One region of the Paenibacillus sp. VCA1 genome, then DNA from elsewhere that is predicted to be linked to it. Evidence: predicted binding sites of a transcription regulator. Region 1 holds the regulator's gene; the other holds the start of a gene.
The links. The regulator Rex, encoded in region 1, represses fermentation and respiration genes when NADH is low (regulators of the CRP and FNR family bind a similar motif). The targets are predictions, from matches to a motif close to TTGTGAAATATTTCACAA.
Positions count from the first base shown of each region.

Region 2: a site for Rex is predicted at 4,882-4,899, ahead of RJP21_RS07535 (TorD/DmsD family molecular chaperone). Genes of this name have one in related genera too.

Region 1 is NZ_JAVLSX010000004.1:83,062-91,000, forward strand. It holds gene RJP21_RS09615 (tetratricopeptide repeat protein) at 1-491, shown strand, start outside; gene dinG (ATP-dependent DNA helicase DinG) at 630-3,482, shown strand; gene RJP21_RS09625 (redox-sensing transcriptional repressor Rex) at 3,544-4,209, shown strand; gene RJP21_RS09630 (amidohydrolase) at 4,184-5,497, shown strand; gene RJP21_RS09635 (cell wall elongation regulator TseB-like domain-containing protein) at 5,521-6,036, shown strand; gene RJP21_RS09640 (hypothetical protein) at 6,367-6,891, shown strand; gene RJP21_RS09645 (AAA family ATPase) at 6,891-7,939, shown strand, end outside.
Region 2 is NZ_JAVLSX010000003.1:188,315-196,253, reverse strand. It holds gene RJP21_RS07545 (DUF7507 domain-containing protein) at 1-2,918, opposite strand, end outside; gene RJP21_RS07540 (class I SAM-dependent methyltransferase) at 3,848-4,657, shown strand; gene RJP21_RS07535 (TorD/DmsD family molecular chaperone) at 4,983-5,666, shown strand; gene RJP21_RS07530 (thioredoxin family protein) at 5,808-6,128, opposite strand; gene RJP21_RS07525 (MerR family transcriptional regulator) at 6,131-6,502, opposite strand; gene RJP21_RS07520 (efflux RND transporter permease subunit) at 6,795-7,939, opposite strand, start outside.

The DNA of each region.
Region 1 (7,939 bases):
AATGGTTGTCCTTCGAGGAAAAGATGGGGGAATTCCGCCAGCATGTCGAGGTGCCCGCCGCCTTATTTTCTCATCAGAGCTCGCCCGAAATGGAATTAAGCGCATTCGTGCGCGGTCAAGGTTACTTCCGGCTGCTGATGTACCGGCAGGCCGCGCAGCAGTTTTCCCAAGTCATCCGTCAATATCCCGACAGTCTTTTGGCAAGGATGTATTTGGCCATGTCCCACTTGCATATGGACGAAACGGAGGAAGCGCAAAAAAACTTCCAATGGATTCTTCCGCTCGCCAAAAGCCAAAAGCTGAAGGCGATGATTTACAATGCTTTGGGCTGCATCGCCGTGAAGCATGGAGCGACGGGAAAAGCGCAGGAATTTTTTACCGTCGCGTTGCAGTGCGATCCCTCGCTGCCCGATCCGCTCATTAATTTGAAGGTGTGCCAGCAGAACCGCGGTCAGCTTCAATACGGCAGCCAGCTGATTTCGATGATGTAGGAAAATGCGAAGAGGCCGATGCATATGCGCTTTCGGTAAGCGCCTAGCGCATCGCCTTTTTGCTGTCCGTTAATTTTCAAATGTGAAATCTTCTGTTATGCTGGTAATTGAGACTGGAATGAAAGGATTAAAAGAATCATGAAATTTGCCGTACTGGATTTTGAAACGACAGGCAACCAGTCCGCCGATGAAATCATTCAAGTTGGACTTGCCATCATAGAAGAAGATTTGACCATATCCCGCGTGTACGGTTCCTATGTCAAACCGACGGTGGAAATACCGCCGTTCATTACGGGGCTTACCGGCATTACGGAAGAGGATGTGGCGGATGCGCCGCCGTTGGAAGAGATGCTGATGGAACTCGTGCCGATGCTGGACGATGTCGTTCTGGTGGGGCACAACGTCGCGTTTGACTTCAATTTCCTGCAGAACGCGCTCGACAGCAGCGGGTATCTTCCGTTCTCCGGGCGAATTCTCGACACGCTGGATTTTCTGAAAATATGTTTTCCGTCGTTGACCTCCTACCAATTGGGACAGGTGACGTCGCATTTCGGCATCCAGCATGACCGTCCCCATCAGGCGGATAGCGATGCGTTGGCCACGGCATATGTATTTTTGAAATGTCTGGCAGAATTAAACGACCTTCCGCTCATTACGCTGCAGCGGCTCAGCGAGCTGTTTGCGGATGAAGACAGCGACCTCGGGTGGTTTTTCGACGGATTGTGCCAGGAAAAAGAGCAGGAGCCGATCCAGGACTTGAACAGCCACAATTTCTACCGTCAGTTCGCCCTGGCCGTCGAAGACTGGACCGAGATGAAACCTCCGCGGGACGAGGCGGAAGGCAATCCGCTCGCCGGGATGGAATTTGACGAATATTTGGGCGAAATCCAGAAACGGCTTAAACTAATTATGCCCCAATACGAGGAGCGCGAACCGCAATCGATGATGTTCGACCAGGTGATGAACGCGCTGAATGAAGACAAGCATTTGCTGATCGAAGCGGGAACGGGGACCGGCAAATCGCTTGGTTACCTCATTCCATCCATATACCAAAGCGTCAAGCAGCAGCAGAAAGTGATGATCAGCACGCATACGATCAACCTTCAGGAGCAGCTGCGCGAGCGGGACGTGCCTTTATTGACGCAGGTTGTGCCGTTTCCGTTCAAGGCGGCCGTCTTTAAGGGCAGACAACATTATTTGTGTTTGAGAAAATTTGAACATAAAATAAACAGAAGAGACTTTTTTAATCCCAAGGAAGATACGATTACGGCGGCGCAAATGATCGTATGGCTGGCGCAGACCGAAAACGGGGATGACGAAGAACTGAATCTCGGCGGAAGGGGCGGCGATTTCTGGGAAACGGTAAGCAGCGATTCGGATTCCTGCCTGGGACGAAGCTGCCCATGGTTCCGCAAATGTTATTACCACCGGGCGAAACATGAGGCGGGCATCGCGGACGTGGTCATCACGAACCACTCCAAGCTGTTCACCGACGTCAAAGCAGGACATCAGCTGCTGCCGTCTTACGAACGTCTCGTCATCGACGAGGCCCATCATTTGGAGGACGTGGCCGGCAAGCATCTAGGCCTGAATATGAAGTATTTTAGCGTCGTCCACACGCTGACACGGCTGTACAAAGATTCGCGCAGCGGACAGCTTATCGCTCTTCGCCAGCAGCTGCAGCCGTCCGGACAGGAGCGGGCAAGCGACTGGATCGCCGCGATTGACCGCATGAGCGAAGATTTGGTGGACGTCAAGGAAACATGGGATAAGCTCAGCGAATCCCTTTTCGCCCTGATGCCGGAACGAAATGACGTTTCGCCGGGCGAAGCGGGGCAATTCGTGCTCCGGCTGCAGCCGTCGAAATGGCCGCAGGAGTGGGAAGCGCTGAAGGGGCTGGAAAACCAGATCCACGTCAAAATCAGCGAGATCGTCCGCCGCGGCGAAAAAATGCTGGCGGAATACAAGGAAAACGAAGACGATTACAGCGCCGACAGCCTGATTACAGACCTCAGCGGCCTGTTCAAGGATCTTGCCGCCGAACGCGACGACCTGCGGACCTTCATGAACTTGAACGATGAAACCGTCGTTTATTGGATGGAAGCCAGCAGCCATTTCCGCAGCAAATCGCTGCAGTTGTACGCGGTCCCGGTGGATGTCAGCAAACAGCTGAAGGAATTGTTTTTCGACAAAAAGAAAAGCGTTATTTTAACGTCGGCGACGTTGTCGGTAGACAAATCCTTCCAATATATGATCGACAATCTCGGCCTGGAGGAAGACCAGGAAAGCGGTCGCCTCGTGACCGTGCAGCTTCCGTCTCCGTTCAAATACCGGGATCAGGCGCTTCTCGTCATCCCGCGGGATTTCCCCAGCGTCAAAGGAAGCGTCGGCGACGCCGTGTTCGTCGATACGCTGGTGCGCTCCTTGGCGGACGCGGCCGTTGCGACGCACGGGCGGATGCTGGTGCTGTTCACTTCGTACCGGATGCTGCGGCAGGTGCATGAGCCGTTGAAAAACACCCTTGCGGGCAGCGACATCACCGTTCTCGGCCAAGGCGTCGACAGCGGCAGCCGTACCAAGCTCATCAGACGTTTCCAGGACAGCAGCGCTTCGGTGCTGCTCGGTACGAGCAGCTTCTGGGAAGGGGTCGATATCCCCGGCGAGGCATTGACCTGCCTTGCGATCGTAAGGCTTCCGTTCCAGCCGCCAAACCATCCGCTGTACGAAGCGAAAGCGGAGCTTTTACAGCGCCAGAAAAAAAATCCGTTCATGAAGCTTTCCGTGCCTCAAGCGGTTATCCGTTTTAAACAGGGGTTCGGCCGCTTGGTTCGCACGGCGAATGACCGCGGCATCGTCATCGTTTACGATACGCGGGTGATCGAGTCTTATTACGGGAAATATTTTCTCTACTCCTTGCCGGGGCCAAAGATGGAGCATATGAATACGGAAAAAATGGTTCCCCGTATATCTGAATGGCTTCAAGAGGGTTAACGCACCTCTTTTCATACGATGTTAACGATAGAAATTAAGCTGTTAAATAGGGGGAACAAGCATGAAATCGGAGAAAATTTCCGAAGCGGTCGTCCGCAGACTGCCTGTATATTTACGTTATTTGAATGATTTGAACAAGCGGGAGGTTGCGACGGTCTCCTCCCAGGAGCTTGGCCTGAAACTCGACCTGAATCCGGCGCAAATCCGCAAGGATCTTGCCTATTTCGGCGATTTCGGCCGGAAAGGGATCGGGTATGACGTTTCGTACCTGATCGAAAAAATCCGCCACATTCTGAACCTGGACCAGCAGATCAACGCGGTGCTGGTAGGCGCCGGGAATTTGGGCCAGGCCCTTTCGAATTACAACTATTACCTTCGCGAAAACATTAAAATCGTGGCGGTGTTCGACGAAAATCCGAAAAAGATCGGAAAACGGATCAATACGCTTACGGTGCAGCCGATGGAGGAAATGACGGACACGATCAAAAAGCACAATATCCGGATCGGCATCATCACCGTGCCCGCCGTCGAAGCCCAGAACGTGGCGGATCAATTGATCGGGGCCGGAATCGAAGCGATTCTGAACTTCGCGCCGACGATCCTGAAGGCTCCGGCCAACATCCGGATTCATGCGGCGGACTTTACGACCGACCTGCTGAGCTTGGCATATTATTTGGATAACGGAAAGGAAGGTTCTACCGATGACGGAGAACAAGACAACGAATAAATGGATCATCGCGAACGGCAGCTTTGCCGTGCCTGATCAAGACAAGCCGGTAATCCGCGGATATATGGTGATCGAGGACGACCGCATCGCTTATATCGGGGAAGAAAAACCGGAACTTGAAGGCGATGTTCCCGTATTCGACGGGACGCATCTGTTTTTTATGCCCGGATTGGTCAATACGCACGGACATGCGGCGATGTCGCTGCTGCGCGGATACGGGGATGATCTGGCCCTGCAAATCTGGCTTCAGGAAAAAATGTGGCCGATGGAAGCCAAATTCACTTCATCCGATGTCTACTGGGGTACGTCCTTATCCGTACTGGAAATGCTGAAAGGCGGCACGACAACCTTCCTCGACATGTACGACCATATGGATCAAGTGGCGAAAGTGACGGAAGAATCGGGAATCCGCGCCTCCCTGATGCGCGGCGTCATCGGTTTGTGTTCCGAGGAGCTTCAGCGCCACAAGCTGAACGAGGCGATCCAATTCGCGCGCGACTGGAACGGAAAGGCCAACGGCCGGATCACGACCATGATTTCGCCGCATGCGCCGTATACCTGCCCTCCGGATTATATCGAAAAATTCGTGCAGGCGGCGCATGATATGGATCTGCCGATGCATACCCATATGTCCGAAACGATGGCCGAAGTGGAGCAAAACGTCAAGGAATACGGTTTGCGTCCGGTTGCCCATCTGGAAAAGCTCGGCGTATTTTCGAGACCGTCTCTGGTGGCGCATGCCGTTCATTTGACCGATGAAGAAATCGGCATTTTGGCGAGCAACAACGTGGCCGTTTCCCATAACCCGGGAAGCAACCTGAAGCTGGCAAGCGGCGTGGCGCGCGTGACGGACTTGCTCAAGGCCGGAGTGACGGTCTCTCTGGGAACCGACGGAGCGGCAAGCAATAACAATTTGGATATGTTCGAAGAAATGCGTCTCGCCGCATTGATCCATAAAGGGGTTTCCGGCGATCCGACGGCAATTCCGGCGTACGAAGCGCTGAAAATGGGAACGGTCCACGGCGCGGAGTCCCTTTTCCTGAAAGACGTCGGCACGCTGGCTCCGGGAATGAAAGCCGATTTCATCGCGCTCAACACCGACCAGGCCCATTTTCTTCCGCACACCGATCTGATTTCCCACGCCATTTATTCAGCTTGCGGCAAAGACGTCGAGCACGTATGGGTGGACGGCAAGCAGGTCGTGAAACACGGCGCCTGCCTGACCATGGACGAAGAGCGCATCCGCCGGGAAGCCCAAGCCGCTTTTGAAGGTCTCTTGGCCCGATAGGACGGCAACAGATAGGGGAGCTTATGCTGAAGAATAAGAAGAAATGGATTTTTCTCGGAATCGTCGTTTTGCTGCTGCTTGTTTTCGGACTTTACCGTTATTACATATACGTAACTCAGGACATCCGGGCCCAGGAGACGGCAGCGATTCTGAAGGCGAAGCAGGAGACCAGCCTCGTAAAGGTGACCGAAGCCCAAAAATCGGTGTGGGATACGATCTGCTGGGCGATCGAAGGCTTGGACAAAGACAATCGGCCGGTGATGGTATGGGTAACGATGGACGAAGACGGCAAAGTCAAATCCGGCGAAGGCACGGTTCACGAAGAGCTGCTTTCAAACGGCATTTCGGAAAATCAGGTCAGGGAGAAGGCGCTGAAGGAGATACCCGACGTGAAAAAGCTGAAGATCGTGCCTGGAATGTATAACGGCCAGTATGCCTGGCAGCTTTTTTACTGGTCGAAGGATCATTATTACTACCAATTCTATCGGTTTAGCGACGGCCAAAGCATCGGAGGCCCGTTTACGCTGCCGAACCGGTAATGAAAAATAGGCGTCATATGTAGATTTGTCCGTTCAAGAATGAAAAAGAACCTCATGAAAATGGGGTTCTTTGGCGTGAGCAGGATAATATTTTAAATACTTTCACACATTACCTTCGATTTAGTATATACGATGTGATATACTCTTCATTGTAGTGATTCGATATACTCTATCGATCTGGTGTGACAGTCGTGTCGAAATGCAAATCGGAAAAGTCCTGAATGACCGTGACGAGATGCTTATGCTTAAAGCTCTTTGCCGCGGTTGTCTATTTTTCGTATGATATATATATAGAAAATAGTTTTAGAATATGAGAGGAGGACATACGTTTTGAAACTGCGTCCAATACCAATTGCGATTACTGTTGTCATATCGGCGGCGCTGCTGTTCGGAGGCTGGTTCATTTACCGCCAGACGACGATGCAGGGTCCGCTGCAGAAAATCGTTCAAAATTATAAAGGCGTCAACAACGCCCAATTCGATATTAGCCGCAATCAGATCAACCTGAAGCTGGATTTGAAGCCGGACACGAACCTTTCCGGCCTTGTGAATCAAATTACGACGCAAGGCAAATCGGTGGTGGGGAACCGCGAGCTGAATTTCGACTTTGTGGACCACTCTTCCGATAAGCTGAACCGTTTTTGGGACTCGGCCATGTTTTCCGTAGCGGAAGCGATGGATAACAAGAAATATACCGAAATTCCGGCCAAGCTGGATCAGCTTGCGAAAGATACCGGCATTAAAACCCAAACGGAAATGGATGCCAAAAACGTGTATATCGGCCTTAGCGACGGCGAACACAGCAAATTTATCGTATTACCCCGGAACCCCGGAAAGATTGGGGTGTGGGAATAATGCCTAGATGGTCCAAAGAGATTCTCATCGGATTCGTTCCGGTGCTGCTCATATTTCTGGCATATATCGGCGTCAACATCATTCCGCTGATCATCGCGACGCTGCTTGTCGGCGGGCTGCTGTTCATGGCGAGCGTTCGCGGCGGGCTGGCCGTAGGGGCCGGAACGGAACGCAAACGCAAGAAGAGAGGCCCCAAGAAGCTGACGTTCGAAGAAATCGGCGGGCAGGATCATGCCAAGCAGGAGCTGATGGAAGCCCTGGATTTTTTGATCAAACATGAAGAGATCCGCAAGCTGGGCATCCGCCCGTTAAAAGGGATTCTGCTCACGGGTCCTCCCGGAACAGGCAAGACGCTGATGGCCAAAGCCGCGGCTCATTACACGGATTCGGTATTCGTGGCTTCTTCAGGCAGCGAATTCGTCGAAATGTACGTCGGCGTCGGCGCGGGACGTGTGCGTGAATTGTTCCGCGAAGCGCGAAACCGAGCCGTGAAGGAAAACAAGCAAAGCGCCATCATTTTCATCGATGAGATCGACGTCATCGGCGGCAAACGCGAGGGCGGCCAGCAGCGCGAATACGACCAGACGCTGAACCAGCTGCTGACCGAGATGGACGGAATTTATTCGTCCGACAGTCCGAGAATTTTGCTGATCGCGGCGACGAACCGCAAAGAAATGCTCGACAGCGCGCTGCTCCGTCCGGGCCGCTTCGACCGGCATATCCAGGTCGATCTGCCCGACAAAAAGGGCCGGGAGCATATTCTCCGGCTCCATGCAAAAAACAAACCGCTGAAAACCGATGTCGATCTCGGAAAAATCGCCGAAGAATCCTTTGGCTTTTCCGGGGCCCAGCTGGAGAGCGTCATGAATGAAGCAGCCATTTATGCGATGCGTGAAGGGCTGAAAGAAATAGAACAAAAACATTTGTCCATGTCCATTGACAAAGTGATGATGGGCGAACGCACCGACCGTGAATCGACGCTGGAAGAGAAAAAACGCGTCGCGATCCACGAACTCGGACATGCCATCATGGCGGAGCTCGTACGGCC
Region 2 (7,939 bases), on a different contig from region 1:
ACCTGAACGGTTTGCCCTGGTCTGGCTTCCGGCGGTTCGATCGCCTTATTCAGCTGCAGGCCGGGAGCCGCGGCCACGGTCACAACGGCGGAATCCTGAACAGGGTCGGTCTCATCGGAATTGACGATGGCCGTGTTGATGATCGTCGTACCGGATAAAATGCCGGCAGGTACGGTGAAGTTAAAATGCAATGTCCGGCTCTCGCCTGGGGCGAGCGTTCCAAGCGATTCGGAAATACCCAGCAGCTCGTCATTAAGGGTCACATTCGTTAACGCGCTTGCGTTCGGGTTGGTGACGGTGATCGTATACTGCACCGTCTGACCCGGGGCGGCGGAGGTTGGGTTTGCCGTTTTATCAACAGACACTGTAAAGGCAGGCGCATTCACGATAACGCGGGCGATGGCCTCAATCGATTCGGTCTGATCCGACGTCGCTGTGCTGATGTTCGTAATTATCGTTCCGTCCGGGGTACCGGGCGGAACGACGAAGGTCGGGGTAAAGGTGACGGACTGGCCGACCGCAAGCACAGGGATAACTTCATTCAACCCAAGCAGTTCATCCCCAACCCCAACACTAATTAAATCCATATTTCCGGTATTGGTGACGGTGATCGTATACGTCACGGTTTCGCCCGGCATGGCACTTGCCACGCTTGAGGTTTTGGTCAGCGTGATGGATGGTGCGCCTAAGGCCGTGACGGTAGCCGAAGCAGTCTGAGCTTCCGTTTCCATAGGCGCTGCAGTCAGCACGTTAGTGAACGTCACTCCTGCCGCTGCATCCACAGGGATCACAAACGGAATAGAGCCGCTGGTCGAGGCTCCCGGCGCCAGCGTAGGAATCGTGCTGGTGAAAGCCAGCAGCGGATCGGATAGCGAAATATTTGTCAGCGGGACGTTTCCTGTGTTGGTTAAGGTATAGGTGAACAACACCTCTTCACCAGGGAAAGCTTCTGTCGGGTCTACCGCCTTGGTTAACGTAAATGAAGGCAGGATGAGAGCCACCGCAGCACTTGCCTCTGCCGTTACTTCAACGGGACCGAAATGACCGATGACGTTCGCTGTATTCACAAAGTCGATACTTTCATGTTGCGGGATGACAAACGGAACGGTGATCGTTCTCGATTCGCCGATGGCGAGGGAGCCGATTTCTTGGCTGATGTTCAGCAGCGGATCGGACAGCAGCACATCGGACAGTGTGGTATTGCCGGTGTTGGTCACGACAAAGGTATAAGTCACCGTGCTGCCGGGGGAAGCCTCCGTCGGACTGACCGTCTTCGTCAGCGCGATGGCCGAAGCTCCCGTGACAATGACATCCGCGTTGGCGGTTTCCGGCCCGACTTGATCGGAGGTGGCCGTCACGACGTTGTGGATGATATCACCTTCACTGGCTGTCGGCGGAATGACAAAAGGAGCGTCAATTTGTATGGTATCCCCCGGGGGCAGCGCGTCGAATATCTGATCGACACCGAGCAAAGGATCGGTGATACGCACATTCGTTAACGGCGCGTTGCCGGCATTGGTAACCGTGATCGTATATTGCACGGTTTCGCCGGGCGCTGCAGTAGGATGATTGACGGTTTTAAAGACGAATAGGGCCGTGACGGTGCCGACAATAATTGCCGAGGTGGCAGACACCGTACCTGTCTCTGCCGGGCTTGCTGTCGCCACATTCGTAATGACACTCCCAGCCGTAGCCCCGGCAGGTACGATAAACGGAACGATAAAGGTTTGCGATGTGCCTTCCGCCATAAATGGCACGATCGTCGTAAAGCCGGTTAACGAATCTTCAACTACGACATTCGTGAGCGGCGCATTGGAGGTATTCGTCACGGTGATGGTATAGTTCACGGTTTGCCCCGGAGTAACGGAAAACTGATCCGGCGTTTTCGTAATTTGAACGCTGAATTCGGCCAGCACTCTCACATCGGCTTCCGCGGAAACCGGACCTGCCTCATCGGACACGGCGGTCACGATATTGCGAAGAACGGTCCCCGCCGGAGTTCCTGGCGGCACGACGAAATCCACGAAGAACTCTTCCGCTCCGCCGGGATCCAGGCGGGAGACCAACTGATGAAGACCCAGGACCGGGTCATTGATAATGATATTATTCAAGGGAGCCGAGCCAATGTTGAATACGGTAAAGGTATAATGAACGACTTCTCCAGGAAAAACGCTGACCGGGAACGCGGTTTTCTCAACGGCTATCTCCGGATTCAGGAACGGCGTAACGACCGGGTTGGATACGGAAGTCCCGCTCTCGAACGGACCTCCAGCAACGAATTGATACTCAAATTTAATCAAAGCTTGGTTAATGATCACATCTCCCGGCGGGCGGGAAGCGACTTTAACTTGAAAGGTAAGAACATGCTCCTGACCGATCATCAGATTTCCGAGCGGGATTCCGTCGGCCGGATTAGCCCCAGGCAGCTGAACCCCATCTAGAAATACACTGTTATCGACAAATACAGTTCCCTCGGGAATTTTGTCTACAAGGGTAGCAAAATCGGCTTCAGCCGTCCCGGTATTTGTGAAGATTACGGTATAGGTCAAAATTTGACCAAGGATTGCCGTAGGCGAATCTACCTCTTTTGTGATATTAATTGTTGGAGCATTGAGATCGATTTGAAGACCGAAAGCAGAGACAATATAGACATCGGCTGAAGTTCTAAATTGCACCGTTGCCTGCGTCTGATTGTTAACCAACGTTGGAGAGACATCGACGTTGGTAATGTCCCACCCCTGTCTGCCGCCAACAACATTCGTCCCGGGACTGCCGTTAATCTGGTTTCGTGTACCGAAGGTCCCGGATACATCCAGATCACCATTATCATCGTTAATCTGGGAGGCAAAGAAATTGTTAGCGAAGTTGTTAGGACCGCTTAATATGGTTAGACTGCCTGGAGCGGGACCGAATAACATCTGATCTCCCGCCCCTTCAGCATCTCCTTCTTGACCCGAAACAGCCAACCGACCTGAGACAGGTCCTGTAACTGGCGTTCCGAATCCGCTAACCGTAGTTGTAACTGTACTGTTGCTGCTAACAAGGACACCGCCGACAAAAATGGATAAATTCCGGAAAGGAAGTGAAAAATTTTGGTAAGCAACGCACAGTGTCCATCCGCAATAGTTCGCAACCGCATCCGGAAACGAAATAAGACCGGCGACCCCGCCGGCGGTATATGTTCCCGGTCCGGCATCCTGGACGATCGAAGTCACATTTGCAGAACGTACATACCCATTGACACCTGTGTTAATCATCAAATTATTCGTAGCTGTGGCCGGATCAGGGGCAATATCAAACACATTTCCTTGGGGTGTTGTAAACGAAACCGACTTATCAATAAAATCACTAACATTCCCCGACGTGTTTGTATAAGTAGCGCTCCAGACCAACTCTGCATATAGCACCGTGCTGCCCGGAGGTACGCGCAAAATTGCACTGGAGCCGTTCAAATTGAAATCACTTGTCGTTCCTGGTGGATAGCTTCCAAATTGTAGCGAGGTATCTGTTGTAATAAACGCGCCGATAGACCCTTCCGTCCCAGGTACCCCAACGGTATTGGACCGGCTAAGCCCCAGCGTGTTGCCCGTAAAAGTAATCGCCCCGGGCTGATTATCGACAAACCTCAAGTTTAAGGGCATTCCCTACCCTCCTTTGAATTATTTTTGAACAGAACAACTTATACAGCGTATGTCAATTCTTATCTGAATTTGCCTGTACATGACTAATAACCAGGGCGAACAAGAAGATAGGTTAATGCAGGAGGATAAGTACATAGACATCTTGTTTGCCTGTAGAATAGCTTAAGAAGAAGAGGGTACAAGTACAAGTAAAAGGAAAAGAAGGGATGGGGATGAGGATTGATCTCGGCTCTGGAAACCATAAGTTCCGGGATTGCATAGGCATAGATCGAATCGCTTATCAGGATACGGATCTGGTACTGGACTATAACCAAAGGCTTCCTTTTGAAGATGATACCGTTGAATTCGTGATGGCATCTCGAAGTCTCGAATATGTGGATGATCTTCAAGCCGTTATGCAGGAGTTGTACCGAGTCTGCCGGCATAAAGCCATGGTATGCATTGTTGCGCCCTACGCGCATGTCGGATCCCATATGGTCAACCCGGAATATAAGCAGCTATTTAATGAGCATTCGCCTCGTTACTGGACTTCTTCCACCGATACGATCATCGACGAGGATGAATTTATGCTGTCGCGGCAGGATGCGTGGCCCTTGTTGAAAAAGGAACATGCTGCTATGGATTTCAGAGTGCTTCGTATGGAATTTTTCTACTTCCCTGCCTATTACACGGGGTATGATCCTATTGAGTTATCGTTATTAAGGCAATCGCAGTTAAACGTCGCTTACCAAATCATGTTCCATTTGCTTGTCGTCAAAAAGCCGATCTTGATGGAGGAACTGCTTCTGCTCAGCCAAACGGCGGCATTTGAGGAACCGGACTATGTGAAGGAACAAAGAAATGCAGCGGAAGGGAAAGAAGATGCAGAGCAATTGTTTTACGTGAATCATATGCCGTACACGGAGCAGAATCTTGCTTCGGGTGAAGTAGTGCTTCCTAGAGAGCCTATGAAGCCTATGAAGCAACCCAAACGCCGAAAAAGAAGGCTGATCGCAAGAAAACAGCGCCGCAGATAAATTGATAAATATAGAGTCACCAAATCCCGCCGGGAAGCCCTTTTTGTATTCTTGAAAATCAGTAGGAAACAAGACGGGATCTCCTTTTGGAGATTCTGTTTTTACTTGTGATTTTCAAGTGTGCTGAAGGCTTGCTAGACTGAGATTTCATATGAGATTGTACAAGCCAACGTTCACTGATAATTGTTTGAACTTTCCGAAAATGGGCGGTTTAATATCCGCCGATGTGAATCATATCACATAACGCCGGCTCCGATTCAGGTAAGCTGGATTCAGGAAAAAGTTTCTTCAAGACAATCCGGACCTGGATCAAGGAGGGGCGGCTATGACGACAACGCTGGAACCGCTGCTGGATACGTTGGAAGGAGCCCGCTGGCATCAAGGAAGGGGCTGGGCGTACCAGCTGCTGATCGACTTTTTGGAGAATCCGCCGGGCCTGGCGCAGATCGCGCCTTGGCAGCGCCAAGCGGAGCTGCGGGAAGAATTGGCGCTTACCGATGGAGGACGCAGGCTTCAGGATTATTTGGGCCGTTTAAGCCCGGGACGGCTGGTCGAGGCCTGCCGGAAAGAAACGGCGGAATATGAGCGGCTGTTTATCGGCCGGGACGCAGTTTTTCCTAGCGTTTGCGAAAGCGCATACCGGACCGCTGACCCGCGCAGCGCCTGGCGCTGTATAAGGCAAATCCGCGAGGCTTACGAGGACTGCGGCATCGTCTTTAACAAGCTGCAAAGCGAAAATGACGATCATCTGACCATCGAACTGGAGTTTATCGCGGTGGCCGGAGAACATATGGCGTTTACCGCAGGTTTGCCCGAATGCAGGCTGATGTGGCTGGATACGCAAATCGATTTTTTGGATCGGCATCTGCTTCAATGGGCGCCGCATTTCGCCAAGGAACTTACGGAGCAAGCCCGAACCCCGCTGTACCGGGAGATCGGCAGCATGCTGGGTGAATTTATACCTTATGATCTGCGGATGCTGAAGTCGATGCGGAATGAACTGGCGTAACGCAAAAACGGCGCATGCCATCATGGCATGCGCCGTTTGCATTCTAAGTCAGGACCCAAACTTTACTAAAAACAGACCTCGTCTTCGCATAACCCGTCACACATATCCGCGGTTGGAACGGCATCTTGCTCAAGGATCATCTTATTGGCTGTGCTTTGAAAGAACCTGCTCATATACGCTTTTCGGGCGTAGGCCGACCAGCTTTTCCACCGGCTCCCCGTTATGGAACACGATCACTGTAGGTACGGACATCACCTGGTACCGGCTTGCCGTTTCCGGGGATTCATCGCAGTCCACCTCCAGAAATCGGACCTGCTCCCCTTGTTCGTTCGACAGCTCATGCAGCATGGGCAGCAGCGCTTTGCAGGGAGGGCACCACACCGCTCCGAATTCCACGAGCGTGGTTCCTTCCGGCTTGATATGTGCTGCAAACGTCTCGTCATTGACGGTTTCGATGCTCATCTTTATTCCTCCTGACCGGATTTTGATCGTTCGAGCAGGATGGCGTCGATGCGGTCCGTCAGGTTCTGCCGGATGCTGGTCAACAGCTCGATTTGTTTGTCGATTTCCTGCAGCTTCAGCTGATAAATCGGCAGCACTTCTACACAGAAGGCTTCTTTGTTCATCAGCACGCACTGCAGGATGCCGGCAATCTCATCGGTCGACAGCCCCAAATTCAAATAAAGCTGGATGGTCCGTACCTGCTCCACTGCAAACGGCGTATATTCCCGGTACCCGTTGTCTTTGCGGAGCGGAGCCAGCAGTCCTTTTTGCTCGTAGTAACGGAGGGAGCGAATGCTTGCTCCGGTCAGCTCCGCCAATTCGCCGATATTCAACCGCGACCTCCTCCTTCCTGCCCGAATACGCTTATTGTAAACCCTGACATCAATGTGAGGGTCAAGAGGGTTCCGGCTATTTATTTCATACAACAGTTTCTGGTCTCTAACAGCAAATTCCTGCCGGTGGTTATACTAAAGCGTTTTGATAAGAAAGACTTCTATCAACGTACCTTCACAGATACAGACTGCGTTTAGCTGATGTTTTGCCTGCGATCTTGAAAAAAGGACGCGCCCTTCCCGGTCGGGAAGGAACGCGTCCTTGGGCGATGATCGATTCCATCGTTTGTTTTTAGTCTTCCACCTTCGGTCTGCGGAATTTCATCAGGAATTCGTACACGACCGGCACGATGACGAGCGTCAGCAGGGTGGAGCTGATGAGGCCGCCGATAACCGTAATGCCAAGGCCTCTGGAGATGATGCCTGCGCTGCTCTCCAGTCCGCTGACGAGCGGGAGCAGGGCTCCGATGGTCGCCAGCGCGGTCATCAGGATCGGACGCAGACGGGTCGCGCCTGCCTCCAGCAGCGCTTCACGCGTCGACAAACCTTCGCGTTCCTTGTGAATGACGCGGTCGATCAGGACGATCGCGTTGGTTACAACGATACCGATCAGCATCAGCGCGCCCATGAGCGAGGAGACGTTCAGCGTTTCTCCGCCGATCCACAAGCCCACAAGAGCGCCGATGATCGTAAACGGCAGGGAGAACAGGATGGCGAAAGGCGCCAGTCCGCCGCCGAAGGTCACGACGAGCACGAAGTACACGATCGCGATCGCCGCCGCCATGGCGAGGCCGAGCTGCGTGAAGGTATCGTTGATTTGTTCGGTCGTGCCGCCGAATTTCACTTCCACGCCGTCAGGGAGATTGATTTTGTCAATTTCCTTCTGCAGGTCGGTAGAAGCTTTGCCCACATTGTTTGTCAAAATGTTCGCCGTGACGTTGACGACCATTTTGCCGTCGGTGCGCGTAATCGTATCCGGCGAAGAGCCTTTTTCCACCTTGGCGACGTCTTTAATCGGCACGTTCATGCCAAGAGGGGACGCAACCGTTTCTTTTTCGATATCGTCGATGCTCTTGTACTCTTTGCCGTCGGTTTCGATATACACCTTGTATTTTTTGTCTTCTACCTTAACCTCGGTCAGGACCGGACGCTCTCTTTGCGGACTCAGCTTCATGGCGATTTGCCCTGCGGTCAAGCCAAGCGAGCTCAGTTTTTCCTGGTCGGCTACGATCGTATATTGGTCATAGGCTTTGGACAGGCTGGTTTTCGCTTTTTCGAAATTGGTCTTGTCGGCTTCCACCAGTTTCAGAATTTGGTCGGCCACCGGTTTGATGTCTTCCAGGCTGTTGCCGAAGACGCTGACGCTGAGCGAGCTGCCGCCCATGCCGCCGGCCATGTCCATCGTTGACCATTCACCTTTGGTCACTTGCTTTTTGA